DNA from 2 places in the Providencia sp. PROV200 genome. Region 2 is predicted to be linked to the other one. Evidence: predicted binding sites of a transcription regulator. Region 2 holds the regulator's gene; the other holds the start of a gene.
What was found. Region 2 encodes PurR, which represses purine synthesis genes. Its sites were predicted from a motif close to CANGCAAACGTTTGCNTG; they were not measured.

Region 1: gltS (sodium/glutamate symporter) is a predicted target of PurR. The motif match lies at 2,339-2,356, and genes of this name have one in related genera.

The regions. Positions count from the first base shown of each region.
Region 1 covers NZ_CP096307.1:300,168-307,880, forward strand. The annotation lists gene M1E86_RS01380 (AsmA family protein) at 1-774, opposite strand, end outside; gene M1E86_RS01385 (uracil-xanthine permease family protein) at 900-2,288, opposite strand; gene gltS (sodium/glutamate symporter) at 2,524-3,738, shown strand; gene recG (ATP-dependent DNA helicase RecG) at 3,836-5,917, opposite strand; gene trmH (tRNA (guanosine(18)-2'-O)-methyltransferase TrmH) at 5,933-6,646, opposite strand; gene spoT (bifunctional GTP diphosphokinase/guanosine-3',5'-bis pyrophosphate 3'-pyrophosphohydrolase) at 6,669-7,713, opposite strand, start outside.
Region 2 covers NZ_CP096307.1:1,818,858-1,826,570, forward strand. The annotation lists gene M1E86_RS08325 (putative quinol monooxygenase) at 1-71, opposite strand, end outside; gene M1E86_RS08330 (helix-turn-helix transcriptional regulator) at 96-854, opposite strand; gene punC (purine nucleoside transporter PunC) at 1,163-2,389, opposite strand; gene punR (DNA-binding transcriptional activator PunR) at 2,512-3,417, shown strand; gene purR (HTH-type transcriptional repressor PurR) at 3,427-4,452, opposite strand; gene sodB (superoxide dismutase [Fe]) at 4,894-5,472, opposite strand; gene M1E86_RS08355 (Grx4 family monothiol glutaredoxin) at 5,953-6,300, shown strand; gene rnt (ribonuclease T) at 6,401-7,045, opposite strand; gene gloA (lactoylglutathione lyase) at 7,173-7,580, opposite strand.

The DNA of each region.
Region 1 (7,713 bases), 1.5 Mb from region 2:
CTCTACTTTTTTGATCTGCAATGATTTTTCACTCGTTATTGCATCAAATAGTGAATCGACATCAACTTTATTTTCCCAACCGACTTTATTCATGGTGAGGGAATCTACCGCGATAGCGCCATCCTTAAGTACCTTCCCAGCCCCCGCAATATAGCCATTATTTAGGTAGGCACTTGCTTGACTTATTTCTGTTCCTTGCTGCTGCAATTTACCGGTAATGGCAACATTCTTGAATGAAAGGTCATTAAATTTTAATTGGTTAGCGGTAAATCGAAAATCACCGTAACCAAAAGGGGAGTTTTCATCGGGTTTCCAAGGGGTAATTCCCCCCGTGAAGCCAGTGACTTGCACAGTATCATTGTCTTTTTTAAGCGTGATTTGGCTATTTTCAAATTGCAAAATATTCGCGGAAATAGGTAGCAGTATCGTATCAGGTGTGACAGTTGTCGATAATGTTCCTTGAGTAATAACCAAACGTTTGATTGCCGTACCGCTAAATAGATTTCGCCAATTAACATCAAGCACGATTTGCCGTGAGTCTAAAGATAGGTCACAGTTTTTATTCGCTAATTTGACATCTTGGAAAATGAATTCACCGGGGTTAGAAAATTCATGTCCCATAATTCCCACATCAATATCATAGTCAGTGAACTTACTTAAAAATTGACTGGAGTAGGATGCACCCCAACGGGTTTGCAGCCCGATATAAGTAAAAATAAACAATAGCAGCAGTAACAGAAGTGCATAGGTAGTAAGTTTGATTAACCATTTCACAGTTTACTGCTCCTTTGGTTTGTTGACGAATAGACACAGGAAGAGACTGCCTAATATAGCGACAATTTAAGGATAGGATACAGAAAAACCGCCAGAGTGTTCAACACTGGCGGCTAGAATGAAGGTTATTTTTCGAGAGGGAAGACTAAATTCAGAACAATTGCAGTTAAACCACCCGCAGCAATACCAGAAGAAAACAATGTTTTTAGCCAGTCAGGTGCGAATTGCAAAATCAAAGGTTGCTGTGAAACGCCCATACCCACTGCGAGGGAAAGCGCAATAATCATGATAGCCCGGCGATTGAGCGGTTCACGAGATACAATGCGTACACCTGAAGCGGCAATGGTACCAAACATTACAATGGTTGCTCCGCCTAATACGGGTTCTGGAATTTGTTGCACAAAGCCTGCAACCGCAGGGAACAGCCCCAATAGCACTAACATTAACGCGACAATATAGCCGACATAGCGACTTGCCACCCCAGTTAACTGGATAACACCGTTGTTTTGCCCAAAGCAAGAGTTAGGGAAAGTATTAAATACCGCAGAAACCATCGAGTTCAAACCATTAGCAAGTACGCCACCTTTGATACGTTTCATGTACAAAGGGCCGCGAACCGGTTGCTCAGATACATCAGAAGTGGCGGTAATATCACCTATCGTTTCTAAGGAAGTCACCATAAAAATAAGAATTAATGGGATCAACAGGTTCCAGTCGAAGGATAAGCCATAATAAAAGGGCTCAGGGACAGTAATAATTGGCTGGTTGGCTTCCATTGGTTGCGCATTTGGCAACATGTCCATCCACCAAGCTGCAATATAACCAACAGCCATAGCAATGACTAAAGATGCGACACGTAAGTAAGGGTTTTTCTGCCGATTAAGTAAAATAATAACCGCTAAAACAACCCCAGCTAAAATCAAATAATCAGGGGAACCAAAAGTGTTGTCACTAATTGCACCATAGCCACCGCCAATGGATGTTAACCCGACTTGAATCAAGGATAGGCCGATAATCATGACAACAACACCTGAAACCAGTGGTGTAATGACTCGACGGGCTAGATGTAAGAAGCGAGAAAGAATCACTTCGGTGAGTGCTGCAACTAGCAATGTGCCGAATAAGGCTGCCATCATCGACGGGATATTAGCGCCACCTTGCTTAAGTGCAACACCCCCCATGATTAAAGGTGCAACAAAGTTAAAACTGGTTCCTTGAATCGAAAGCAGGCCTGAGCCAATAGGGCCCCATGCACGGATCTGAATTAAAGAAGCAATACCGGAGGCAAATAAAGACATACTAATGATGCGCTGGGTATCGTGAGCTGGTAGTCCTAATGCCTGACAAATCAGCATCGCAGGGGTAATCACCGCAACAAACATCGCCAGAAGATGTTGCCCAGCGGCAAACAAGGCTTGGGGCAGTGGTGGGCGGTCTTCTAATTTATAGATGAGTTCGCTTTGCGTTTGTATGGTCGCTTCAGTAGTTTGTTTTTCAGACGTCGCAGTATTCATTGCCTTCATTTCTCGCCAACAAAAAACGCATTGTAATGTGTCGAAATTAAAAAGCAATCGTTTGCGCGTAAAAAATATTGATCAATGTTAAATAAGGCTGTCACATTTTTATATCTTTTAACTTGTATTTATAACAGTTTTTTTTTCTAATCCTATAACCTGCTTTTGGCGTTTTAAGGAAGAAATTAACGTCTTACTAGTTTTTGATAATTTTAACAACAGACGAGGTACGTGAATGTATCATCTCGATGTCTACGGTACACTGGTAGCAGCTACCTTAGTACTATTACTTGGGCGTAAACTGGTCAAATCAGTTCCTTTCCTTGAAAAATATACAATCCCTGAACCTGTTGCGGGTGGGTTGTTAGTAGCTTTTAGTCTTTTATTGCTTAAACAATTATTTGACTGGAGCCTTTCTTTTGACTTATCACTGCAAGAACCTATGATGCTGGCATTTTTTGCCACAATTGGTCTTAATGCCAACCTTGCTAGTTTGAAGGCTGGTGGTAAGGCATTGTTTATCTTCATTTTTGTGGTTGTTGGTTTATTGCTTGTCCAAAATACGGTAGGGATTGCTCTTGCTGAATTATTGGGATTAGACCCTCTCATGGGGCTATTAGCTGGTTCAGTTACCTTATCGGGTGGTCATGGAACTGGTGCGGCATGGGGGAAAATTTTCACTGAAAGCTATGGTTTCCAAAGTGCAACAGAAGTTGCAATGGCGTGTGCTACATTTGGACTTGTTCTCGGTGGTTTAATCGGCGGGCCTGTTGCACGTTTTCTAACGCGTAATATTCCAACGCCAGGAACGGCTGATGATGATAAAGACGTTCCAACTGCATTTGAGAAACCACAATCTGGGCGCATGATCACTTCAATGGTTTTAATTGAAACTATTGCACTGATCGCTATTTGTCTATTGGTGGGAAGTTTTATTGCAGGCGAATTAGCCGATACTCCTTTCGCATTGCCTAAGTTTGTCTGCGTACTTTTTGTTGGTGTCATTTTAAGTAACAGCTTATCACTGCTTGGTTTTTACCGAGTATTCGACCGCGCTGTTTCTGTCATGGGTAACGTGAGCCTCTCATTATTCTTAGCAATGGCACTCATGAGCTTGAAGCTGTGGGAATTAGCATCACTTGCAATCCCAATGATTATCATTCTTGCTGTACAGGCTTGTGTGATGGCGGGATATGCTATTTTTGTGACTTTCCGCGTGATGGGCAAAAACTATGACGCTGCAATCTTAGCTGCAGGTCATTGTGGGTTTGGTCTTGGTGCGACACCAACAGCGATTGCGAATATGCAAGCTGTTACGGATAGATTAGGTCCATCTCACTTAGCATTCTTGGTTGTACCAATGGTTGGGGCATTCTTCATTGATATTGTTAATGCGATAGTGATTAAACTGTATCTGATGCTGCCATTATTCCCAACGATTGCTGGTTAACTTTCATTTTATAATAAATCAAGTAAAGCAGGTATTGCCGTGAAAATATTCACGGCAATTTTCATTTTAGGGAACGAATAAAAAGAAGATATAAAACTTAAGCGTGGCTGTACTGCTCTCGCTCAGGTAACCAACGCTCAATAAGTTGTTGTGCATTTTCGGGGTGATTTTGTTGAATATGGCGAGCAAGGCGTTGCACTTCTGGCAACATGTATTGGTCACGCAACAAATCTGCGACTTTAAATTCTGCATTTCCTGTTTGTCTAGTGCCTAATAATTCCCCTGGCCCGCGAATTTCGAGATCTTTTTGTGCGATAACAAAGCCATCATTGCTGTCCCGCAACACTTGTAGTCTTTGTTTAGCGGTATGGGTTAACGGTGTCTTGTACAATAAGACACAGTGAGACGCGATAGCTCCACGGCCGACCCGCCCTCTTAGTTGGTGTAACTGAGCCAAACCAAGGCGTTCAGGGTTATCAATAATCATTAAACTTGCATTTGGCACATCCACACCGACTTCAATAACCGTCGTAGCAACCAGCAGTTGAATTTCATTCTGTTTAAAAGCCGCCATAATACTTTGCTTTTCAGCGGGTTTCATTCGACCATGAACTAAACCGACTTTCAATTCAGGTAATGCCAGTGCGAGCTCTTCGCTGGTCACTTGAGCTGCTTGCGCTTCTAATAATTCAGAGTCTTCAATGAGTGTGCAGACCCAATAGGCTTGGCGGCCTTCTTCAATACAGGCTTGGCGAACACGCTCAATAATATCATTACGGCGAGTGTCCGGTATGGCGACAGTGGTGACGGGGGTTCGTCCTGGAGGTAGCTCGTCGATGACCGAGGTATCTAAGTCTGCATAGGCTGTCATCGCCAGCGTCCGTGGGATTGGCGTAGCGGTCATGATTAATTGATGAGGGTGGTACCCTTGCTGCTCACCTTTTTCACGCAGAGCGAGCCGCTGATGAACGCCAAAGCGATGTTGTTCATCAATGATAACAAGCCCCAGAGCTTTAAAGCTCACTTGCTCTTGGAAAATAGCGTGTGTTCCAACAACCATCGCGACCTCTCCACTTGCGATGGCATCTTGCTGAGTCTGACGTGCCTTACCCTTTTGTTTACCCGCAAGCCAACCTACTTTGACACCTAAAGGTTCTAACCACTGTTTGAACGTATTGGCATGTTGCTCTGCAAGAATTTCCGTGGGAGCCATCAGCGCCACTTGTTTGCCATTCTCGATGGCACAAACGGCGGCTAAGGCTGCAACGAGGGTTTTCCCTGATCCCACATCCCCTTGAATCAAACGCATCATAGGGGCGTTTTTAGCGAGGTCTGCTTCAACTTCACTAACAACACGGTTTTGTGCGTCTGTTGGTGAAAACGGTAATTGTGCAAGTAACTGAGATTTTAATTGACCACTTGTCACTAATGGTTCCGCATATAGGCGTTCATTACCTGCGCGGATAGCTAACATGCTTAGATGGTGAGCGAGTAGTTCTTCGAGGACTAGCCGCTTTTGTGCCGGATGATGGCCTTTTTCTAGCTCGCTCAGTGCCACATTCGGTGGTGGATTGTGTAATAAGCGAATAGCATCTGGTAAGCTTATCATTCCACGGCTAAGCTCTTCAGGAAGTAATTCTTTTATTTTCCCGCTATCCAGTAGCCCGAGCGCTTGTTCCATGACTTTGCGTAAAGTCGCTTGGCGAACACCTTCAGTGGTTGGATATACGGGTGTTAAATTCTCTTGCAAGCTGATATTGCTGGGGTCTTTAGACACTTTATATTCAGGGTGAATGATTTCCGGTCCTGTATTTCCTCTGCGAACTTCCCCATAGGCGGTAACCTGTCTTCCTTCTGCTAAGTTATTTTTCATTGCTGCTGAGAAGTTGAAAAAACGTAAGGTGAGGTTGCCTGTTCCATCGGAAATTAAGCAAGTCATCATTCTTTTTCGGCCGAAGACGACTTTAGTTTGCAGGACTTCGCCCGTGATCGTTGCTGTCGTGCCGGGAAGAAGATCTTTTATTTGATATAAACGAGTATGGTCTTCATAGCGCAAAGGGAAATGAAGAAGAAGGTCTTGAACGGTGTTCAAACCGATTTTACGCATTTTTTCTGACTGACTTGCACCAACACCATGCAATGAGGTCAGTGAAATGGTATCAAGTAGCCCATTATTCATGTTATTTCCTTCTATTTAACCAAACTGCCGTCTTTTCATTTTTTCGGTTAATTGCATTTGTGCCCACCACGTCTCATCAGCTTCAATTTGCCCTTGGTTATTAATCAATGGCCGAGGAAGCCCCTTACGTTTAGCGACTTCAGCCAGTACAGGGTAACCGCCTTCAAATAACCAAGCTTGTTGTTCATCTGGTGAAAGTAAGCAATGTTCACGATCGTACATTCCCGCTTGTTGCCGCTGCCTTTGGGCTTCATAGAGAATTAATGCAGAAGCGACGGAAACATTCAAAGATTGCACCATACCCGCCATTGGAATGATAATGTGTTTATCCGCCAATGCGAGGGCTTGTTGTGAAATCCCTGTTTTCTCTTGTCCCATCATAATACAAGTTGGTAAAGTATAATCAATTTCACGAAAATCAACGGCATGTTCCGACAAGTTAGTTGCCAAAACCTGCATGTTTTGTGATTTTATTTGGGAAATGGCTTCTTCGGTCGATGCGTGTGAAATAATTTTAACCCAGCTATTACTCCCTGCAGCGGAAGAAACGGACAGTTTGACTTGTTGGTCAGGCCAAATAGCATGAATTTGATGGATCCCTACCGCATCCGCACTGCGTACAATGGCAGAAACATTGTGCGGTTTATGAATTTCTTCGAGACAGAGAGTTAGGTCAGGCTGCCGCATCGCCATCATTTGGCAAATGCGGCGGTAGCGGCGTTCATTCATAGTGATTAATCAAGTATGGTCGTTAATTACGGTTTCGGCTAACACGTAGAACGTCAGGCATAATACGGATTTTTCGCATCACATTTGCCAATTGAACACGGTTTTTAGTCGTAAGGCGAATAAAGGCACAATATACACGGCCATCTTTTTCTTCTGTATTCATACTTTGAATACTTGAGTTAGCGTCATTAATAGCGGCGGTTAAATTCGCTAAAGCGCCTTGATGGTTAATCATATCCACTTTAATTTCAGCGATAAAGTCGGTGTCGGTGTCATTGTCCCATTCAACTGCCATAAATTTATCAGGTTCTTTCTGATACCCACGGATATTTCGGCAAGACTCATGGTGGATAACCAGACCTTTGCCAGGACTAATATGTGCAACAATTGGGTCACCAGGAATAGGGCGACAACATTTTGCAAAGGTGATTAAAACACCATCTGCACCCTTAATAGACAGTTTATTCCGGCTTTCAACTAACACTTGTTCTTCTGGTGCATTTTGTGGATTGTTTTGTAGATTACGTGCGACAACCACACTCATTGCATTACCCAACCCAATTTCAGCAAGCAAATCATCGATAGAGTGCAGCTTCATGCGTGCTAATTCTGCATCAATATTGGTTTGAGGGATATCAGTGAGTTTATTTCCTGCCCCTAGGGCATGGTTGAGTAAACGGCGACCTAAGTTAATAGAATCTTCGCGTTTTAAATTCTTTAATAATTGGCGTATTTTGGCGCGAGCTTTTGAGCTAACGACGAAATTTAGCCAAGCTGCGTTCGGCCTAGCGCCCGGTGCAGTGATAATTTCAACAGTTTGGCCACTCGTCAGGGATTGCGAAAGTGGGTAAGGCTGACGGTCAACACGAGCCCCCACGCAAGCATGGCCAATATCCGTGTGTACCGCATATGCAAAATCAACAGGTGTTGCACCAGTAGGTAATTCAACAATACGGCCTTCTGGAGTGAAAACGTAGATTTCATCTGGAAATAGATCCGATTTAACGCTTTCAATAAATTCAAACGAGCTACCTGCACTTTGTTGCAACTCAAGTAGGCTTTGCATC
Region 2 (7,713 bases):
CGAACGATTTCTTTCGTTAAATACCCATCCGTCCTTTCTGTTGTAATTTGGGCATACACAACAATACTCATTCCGTTCTCCTTATGTATTAAGAACTATCTTAATGGGTACTTAGTTTTTGTATTGTAAAAAAGCGAATAACTTGATTTTAAAAATGCCGACGGCGTCATAGTAAAGTATCTTTTAAAATCACGGTAAAAGTGGGATTGGTCATAATAGCCTGTTTCAAACCAGCGGTAGGTATCTGGTTCTACTACCATACTTTTTAAAACGTGCTCTAAGCGACAATTGATCTGGTACCTTTTTGGTGTAATACCGTATTCTTTTAAAAACTCTTTTTGAATGACTCGGAGATGTAAACCTGTCTCTTCGGCAATTTCAGTGATTTTTTTAGTTGGGTTACGATATAGCAACTCTAAAATTTCATCTGTGAAATGAGACTTTTTCTTGGCTTTTGTCCTATTAAAGCAATCCAACAACTCTTTGAATGAAGAGTTAGCTAAAGCTTCAAACCAACGGTCTTTCCATATGTCATTTAGTGCGATGGGTTTATCAGTATAATTTAGTGTTCTTTGAGGCAGAAGAAAACGCAATGCATCATGACGAATACGTAATACCATAACTTTTGAAAAATTAGGGCTAGCAGTAAATGTGTTGACTCTAGGAATAATCAGCTGATAAGGGTCTGCGGCTGAGTTGCTTTCAGTTGTCATGTGAAATGTATCTGATGAAACCCAGATTTCAGCACCTGTTCCAGGAAAAATTTTAATTGCCTCTGTAAACTCTTTGATTATTAAAATAGAGCTAACAAAGGATTTTAATTCATCTGGTGGATAATACTGTTTTAACATCATTCTTGAGCACTCATTATTTAATGTCGCAATGATAACGTTTTTTAACAAGAAAATTAACCATGAAACATCTATATCTTAGTAGATAACAAAAAAAAAGCCTTATTTATTAGTGAAATCCGCTTAGATTAAGGGGTTTTGACAAGAAAGTTCAGGTTTTGTGAGCTAAGAATAATGGGTGATATAGAAAAATACTTAATAAATGTTACGGTATAACCATAAGAGTTATACATTGGAAGAAGTTTTTGGGAATTAGTTAAATATCAATCATGCCGATTATATACGGCATGATTGATTCGACAAGCTATACTTTAGGAGATCGTTTGGCAATCGACCTGCTCAAGATCTTGATTATTTTTATTGCCGCAGCGTTGCATAAAATAACCAATGGTCATTGGAATAATGGTAACCGCCATGACACCCGTTGTTGCTAACAATGGGTCTAAACTCAGGGCTGAAACAAGTAGGCTTGCTAAGAAACATAGACCTAATTGTAAGGCATTTTGCAATGCAGCTGCTTTACCACTCGCGCTAGGAAATGCATTTAGTGCTTTGGATACTGCAATAGGATAAGAGGCCCCGTTCATTGCCGCCATAAAGCAAAATGGGATCAATATCATGGTTAATGATGGTGTGGTATAGATGGCCATGATAAATAAAATAGACATGCTTACCGCGTAACCAATTAATAATAATGGAAATAGCGTTTCTGCGCGAACTTTTGCTAATAAAATGCGGCAGCCATATCCACCAACAATAAAGGCTAAAGTTTGTGGAATATAGCTCAAACCAATATCAGCAGGGTTGAAGCCCATGTCACGTAAGATAAAAGGTGACCCGGTTAACCAAGCGAAGAAACCCGCGCTACAGGATGCATAAACCAGCACGTTACCGCTGAAAACAGGGGAACTGAGCAAGTTTGAGAAAGAAATCTTAGTTTCTGGTTGGTTATCATCAGTTATTGTTTTAACTGAAACATTTTTCAAAAAGAGTGTCGGTAATAAAAGTAGTATGCCCACCGCCATTAGGATCAGGAAAATTGCTTCCCATGTTTGGTGCTCTAGAACCCATGCTCCTAATAATGGGGCTAAAGCCGGGGATAGCGCGACTAGTGGCATGATAGAAGCAAAGACTTTCTGGGTATTTGCCTCATCATAGCGGTCGATAACAAGGGCTTGCCATAAAACTGCCGCGGAGCAGACCCCAACAGCCTGTAAAAAACGTAGTGTTAATAGCTGTGTTGCGGTTTCGACCCAATAAATGGCTAAGCTACTGATAATGAAAATAGTTAAGCCCACAATTAGCACAGGCTTACGGCCAAGTTTGTCTGATAATGGCCCCCATAATAGCTGAGCAAAGGCAAAACCAGCTAAAAAAATACTGAGAGAAGCACTGATGGCGCCTTCAGAGGTATGCAAGGTGTTTTGCATAGCGCCAAATGCAGGTAAATACATATCAATGGCTAAAAAACCTAGCATACTAAGTCCTGCAAGGTAAACCATAAAACCCGGAGAATTTTTTTTCACAGTATTCGACATAATTATTACTTATCTGATATTTAAAAAATTGTTAATGATGATGTCATTGTATAGGCTATTTTTTTAGGTTGTGAAACGGTAATATTTGGATCTTGCCATCAAAATTTTTGAAAGGAGAGGTTATGTGGTCTGCGCATGCACTCGAAGTGATTGATGCAGTTGCTCGAACTGGAAGTTTTAGTGGTGCTGCTGATGAATTGCACCGTGTACCTTCTGCAATCAGTTATACCGTCAAGCAAGTTGAGGAATGGCTTGCTGTTCCTCTATTTGAACGCCGACATCGCGATGTTGTTCTGACAGAAGCAGGGGCGATATTTATTAAGGAAAGTCGTTCTGTTATCAAAAAAATGACAGATACAAGACATCAATGCCAGCAAGTTGCAAATGGCTGGCGCGGGCAATTTAGTATTGCTGTTGATTGTATTGTTAAACCCCAAAGGACAGAACAATTACTTATTGATTTTTATCGTCATTTTCCCGATATTGAACTTTTTATTCACCCTGAAGTGTTTAATGGAGTGTGGGATGCACTTGCTGACGGACGTGTAGATGTTGCGATTGGAGCGACTCGAGCGTCCCCGATAGGCGAAAGATACAGCTTCCGTGATATGGGTTTTATGCCGTGGATGTGTGTCGCAAGTCCAGAACACCCATTAGCCCAAATAGGTGAGAAACTGACTGATGACCAAATGAGAGAGTACCCGAGTTTGTGTCTCGAAGATACCTCTCGTAACCTTCCCAAACGTGATACTTGGGCACTTGATAACCAACGTCGGCTTGTCGTGCCTTACTGGGAAAATGGTTTAGCTTGTTTGGTTAATGGGCTATGTGTTGGAATGGTACCGGAGCATCGAGCAGCTCCGCTTTGTGAAAAAGGCCAATTAGTTGAACTAGCATTAGCACAGCCATTTCCACCCAGTCCTTGTTGTTTAACTTGGGTGGAAAATAGTACATCACCCGCGCTCCGTTGGTTATTGGATTACCTTGGTGATAATGAAACGCTCAACGCAGAGTGGCTTTCAACTTAACGATTTGTCTTATCGACGATAATCGATAAATGGCCCGTCAGCGACAGAGCGACGCTCTACAAGGCGAGGGTGAACTTCAATTGTTTGAGCATCTTCGCGCTTATTAATGATACGGTCGAGCAGCATGGTGAAGGCCATTTGGCCTAAACGCTCTTTGGGTTGGTGGATAGTGGTCAATGCTGGTGTGAAATAGCGCGCATTTCGCACATTATCATAACCAATAATTGAAATGTCTTGTGGAACGCGTAGCCCCATTTCATCAGCCGCACAAATGGCTCCCATCGCCATGATATCGCCACCACAAAATACCGCAGTAGGACGTTGTTTATGGCTTAAAATTTGCATCATTGCTTTATAGCCAGATTCAGGTTCGAAATCACCTTGTACTATCCACTGGTCTTTCAGTGTGATCTTTGCTTCTTCCATTGCTTTTTTGAAGCCTGTTAAGCGGCCGATACCGGTGTTTCTTTCAAGCGAGCCAGGGATCACACCAATATCACGGTGCCCACGGTCAATTAAATAGCGGCCTGCAAGATACCCACCATGGAATGAATTATCAATAATACTGTCTGTAAAATCACCTCGGGAGGTTCCCCAATCCATCACCACCATTGGGATATTACGATAGTCTTCAAGCATACTAATTAACGTATCTGGATATTCAGAACACATCACAAGTAGGCCATCAACGCGCTTTTGCGCTAACATTTGCAAATATGCTTTTTGTTTTCCCAAATTATTATGAGAATTACAAAGTATAAGTGTGTAACCTTTTTCATAACAACTATTTTCAACTGATTCAATTACTTCTGCGAAATAAGGGGCTTCGCTTGAGGTTGCGAGTAAGCCAATCGACTTTGTATGATTAACTTTTAAACTACGGGCAACCGCACTTGGCGAATAATTAAGCTCTTTAATTGCAGCCCAAACCGCAGCCTTGGTGTCATCAGCCACAAAGCGCGTTTTATTAATAACATGGGATACGGTTGTGGTGGATACGCCAGCGCGCTTCGCCACATCTTTAATCGTTGCCATGGGGGAAGAAAACTCCTGACCAATAACCGGTCTCTATAATAATTCTTGTTAAAAAATTACCTGCATATTGATGCATTGATCCTTTGCTGGCAATAACTTAGCGATTTGTTGTCGATTTTGTCTGATCTAGCGCAAAAACGAAAGAAATAATTGATGTTATAACATGTGATATAGACACTAGTTTTACTTTTTTAGATATGTATACTTAATAACCTTAATTAATGAGTGGTTATTTGTTAATTCAATGACATTAAAATGAGAGGAACTCATGGATACAGATTTTAAATATGGATTGCTTGCTGCATTGGGCTCATTAGCACTGATTATTTTTCTTGCTGCACATATTTTCTGATTTTATTCCAGCCTCGAGTAGGTGAAATAAAAGGGCGAGTACATCTCGCCCTTGTCAATTTAGTCTTTGTTTCGATACTTGCTAGAGGACTATGCTAAGTTTGCTTCCACAAATTTCCAATTAACCAGTGCCCAGAAGTTTTCTAAGTATTTAGGGCGGGCGTTGCGGTAATCGATATAGTATGCATGCTCCCAAATATCAACGGTTAACACAGGTTTGTCGTCACCAGAGATTGGGGTCGCAGCATTCGATGTATTGACGATTGCAAGGCTACCATCTGCTTTTTTTACTAACCAAGTCCATCCAGCACCGAAGTTTTTGGTTGCGGCATCAGTAAACTGAGCTTTAAATTCAGCAAAAGAACCGAATGCTTTATTAATCGCTTCCGCAACTTTGCCTGTCGGCTCGCCACCAGCGTTTGGCGCTAAGCAATTCCAATAGAAAGTGTGGTTCCAAACTTGTGCCGCGTTGTTAAAAACCCCAGCTTCAGAAGTTTTGATAATTTCTTCTAAAGATTTTCCTTCAAAGTTAGTACCTTTGATGAGGTTATTTAAGTTAACAACATAAGTGTTGTGGTGTTTACCATAGTGATATTCTAAGGTTTCTGCAGAGATATAAGGTTCTAAAGCATCTTTTGCATACGGTAAAGCGGGTAGTTCAAATGACATTGCGTACTCCTTGATTGCTTTTATATCAAAATACTCAGGGTGTTTGCTCTTAAAATGAGCAAAATAATATGTCACAGCTTATCATTAGAGTTTCGCCTATTGGCGATATGATACTTAATATATTAATAATAGCACGATCAACCTTACAAAGGTAAAGGTAATGATGCGGCTAAGATGCTAACAGATAAATAGAAAAATTACAGATAAAAATCATATAGATATTGTAGGTGGGGAACCTAAGTACATTAAATTTCAGTTCTTACCTAGAAATAGCTACTTGTTTGACTTAGGTAAAGAGAAGATAGAAAAGGTGCCTTTTTGTTTTTTGGAATGTTATAGTAATGCCCCTATAAAACTGGCATATTGTATGAAACAATTCAGTTTCTTATTATATCAGTCAATGTGTTCTGTTAAGTTGAGGTAGACTCTCAGTTACCGGCTGACTGCAAAACCTGCATCTTTGTTTTAAGGAAGTTAAAAATGACAACTATTGAAAGAATTGAGCGCCAAATTAAAGAAAACCCAATTTTATTATATATGAAAGGCTCTCCTAAACTTCCGAGCTGTGGTTTTTCTGCTCAGGCAGTACAAGCTCTGTCTTCTTGTGGTGAACGTTTTGCCTATGTTGATATCTTGCAAAACCCAGATATTCGTGCGGAACTGCCAAAATATGCAAATTGGCCAACTTTCCCTCAACTGTGGGTTGATGGTGAGCTAGTCGGTGGTTGCGATATTATCATGGAAATGTTCCAGCGTGGTGAGCTGCAATCTCTAATTAAAGAAACGGCTGATAAATACCGTTCAGCAGATGAAGCTAGCGCAGACTGATTTAAACAATAAATAAAAGACTAAAAAACCGTATTTGGTAAAAGCATTGATGACTTTCTACTAAATACGGTTTTTTTATATTATTGCTATTGATAAAAAGTTATTGAGAATCTTCAATAATTGGCCAGCCACCCAATTTTTTCCATTTATTAACAATTTCGCAAAATAGCAGAGCGGTGCGATTCGTATCATACAGGGCGCCGTGTGCTTGTTTGCCATCAAATGGGATACCTGCAGAAACACATGCTTTTGCTAAAATTGTTTGACCAAATGCTAAGCCACTTAATGCCGCGGTATCAAAGGTTGCAAATGGATGGAACGGGTTACGTTTTAAACCTGCTCGTTCGGCGGCATTCATGACAAAACTGTGATCAAAATTTGCGTTATGAGCAACAATAATTGCGCGATTACAATCAGTATTTTTCATGCCTTTGCGGATGACTTTAAATATTGCATGAAGAGCCTCATATTCGCTAACAGCACCGCGTAGAGGGTTAGTTGGATCAATTCCAGTAAAGGCAAGAGCGGATGGCTCAAGATTTGCGCCTTCAAAAGGTTCTACATGAAAATGTAATGTTTCATCCATGGAGAGCCAGCCGTCTTTATCCATTTTTAAGGTGATGGCTGCAATTTCTAACAGGCCGTCAGTTTTTGCATTAAACCCACCTGTTTCAACATCAATAACGACAGGATAGTATCCCCTGAATCGGTTCACTAGGGCATTTGGATTGTTTTTTTCAGACATTAGGACTTTCAGTTTTAGTTTTCTGGTTGGATGACATTATGCCAAAACCAGTAAAAATTTGCAGGTAAAGGGTGATAAAAGTTTAGGTGTTAGAATAGGCACCTAAACTTTTAGATTATATAGCTAATTAATGGCCTAAGCCTTTACTTGCGCTTTTGTTTTCGATCAGCTCAATTTTATAGCCATCTGGGTCTTCGACAAATGCAATTATAGTTGTTCCGCCCTTAACTGGGCCTGCTTCACGTGTTACGTTACCACCTGCACTGCGGATAGCATCGCAGGTTTTTGCAACATCATCGACACCTAAGGCGATATGACCATATGCGTTACCCATATCATATTGGTCAACCCCCCAGTTATAGGTTAGCTCTATCACAGCGCCTTCACTTTCATCGCTGTAACCAACAAATGCGAGAGAGTATTTATACTCTGTATTTTCACTGGTTCTTAATAAGCGCATACCTAACACTTTTGTGTAAAAGTCAATAGAACGCTGCATATCAGTAACACGTAACATAGTATGGAGTAAGCGCATTTTTAAACCTCTTGGAATCAGCCTGAATCGATTTATCTATTAATATAACGTGCTTAAATTAATAAATACAATGATTACAGTTTGTTTTTTGAACAAATAATGGTAATACTCATTTCTAGGAGTATATCATACA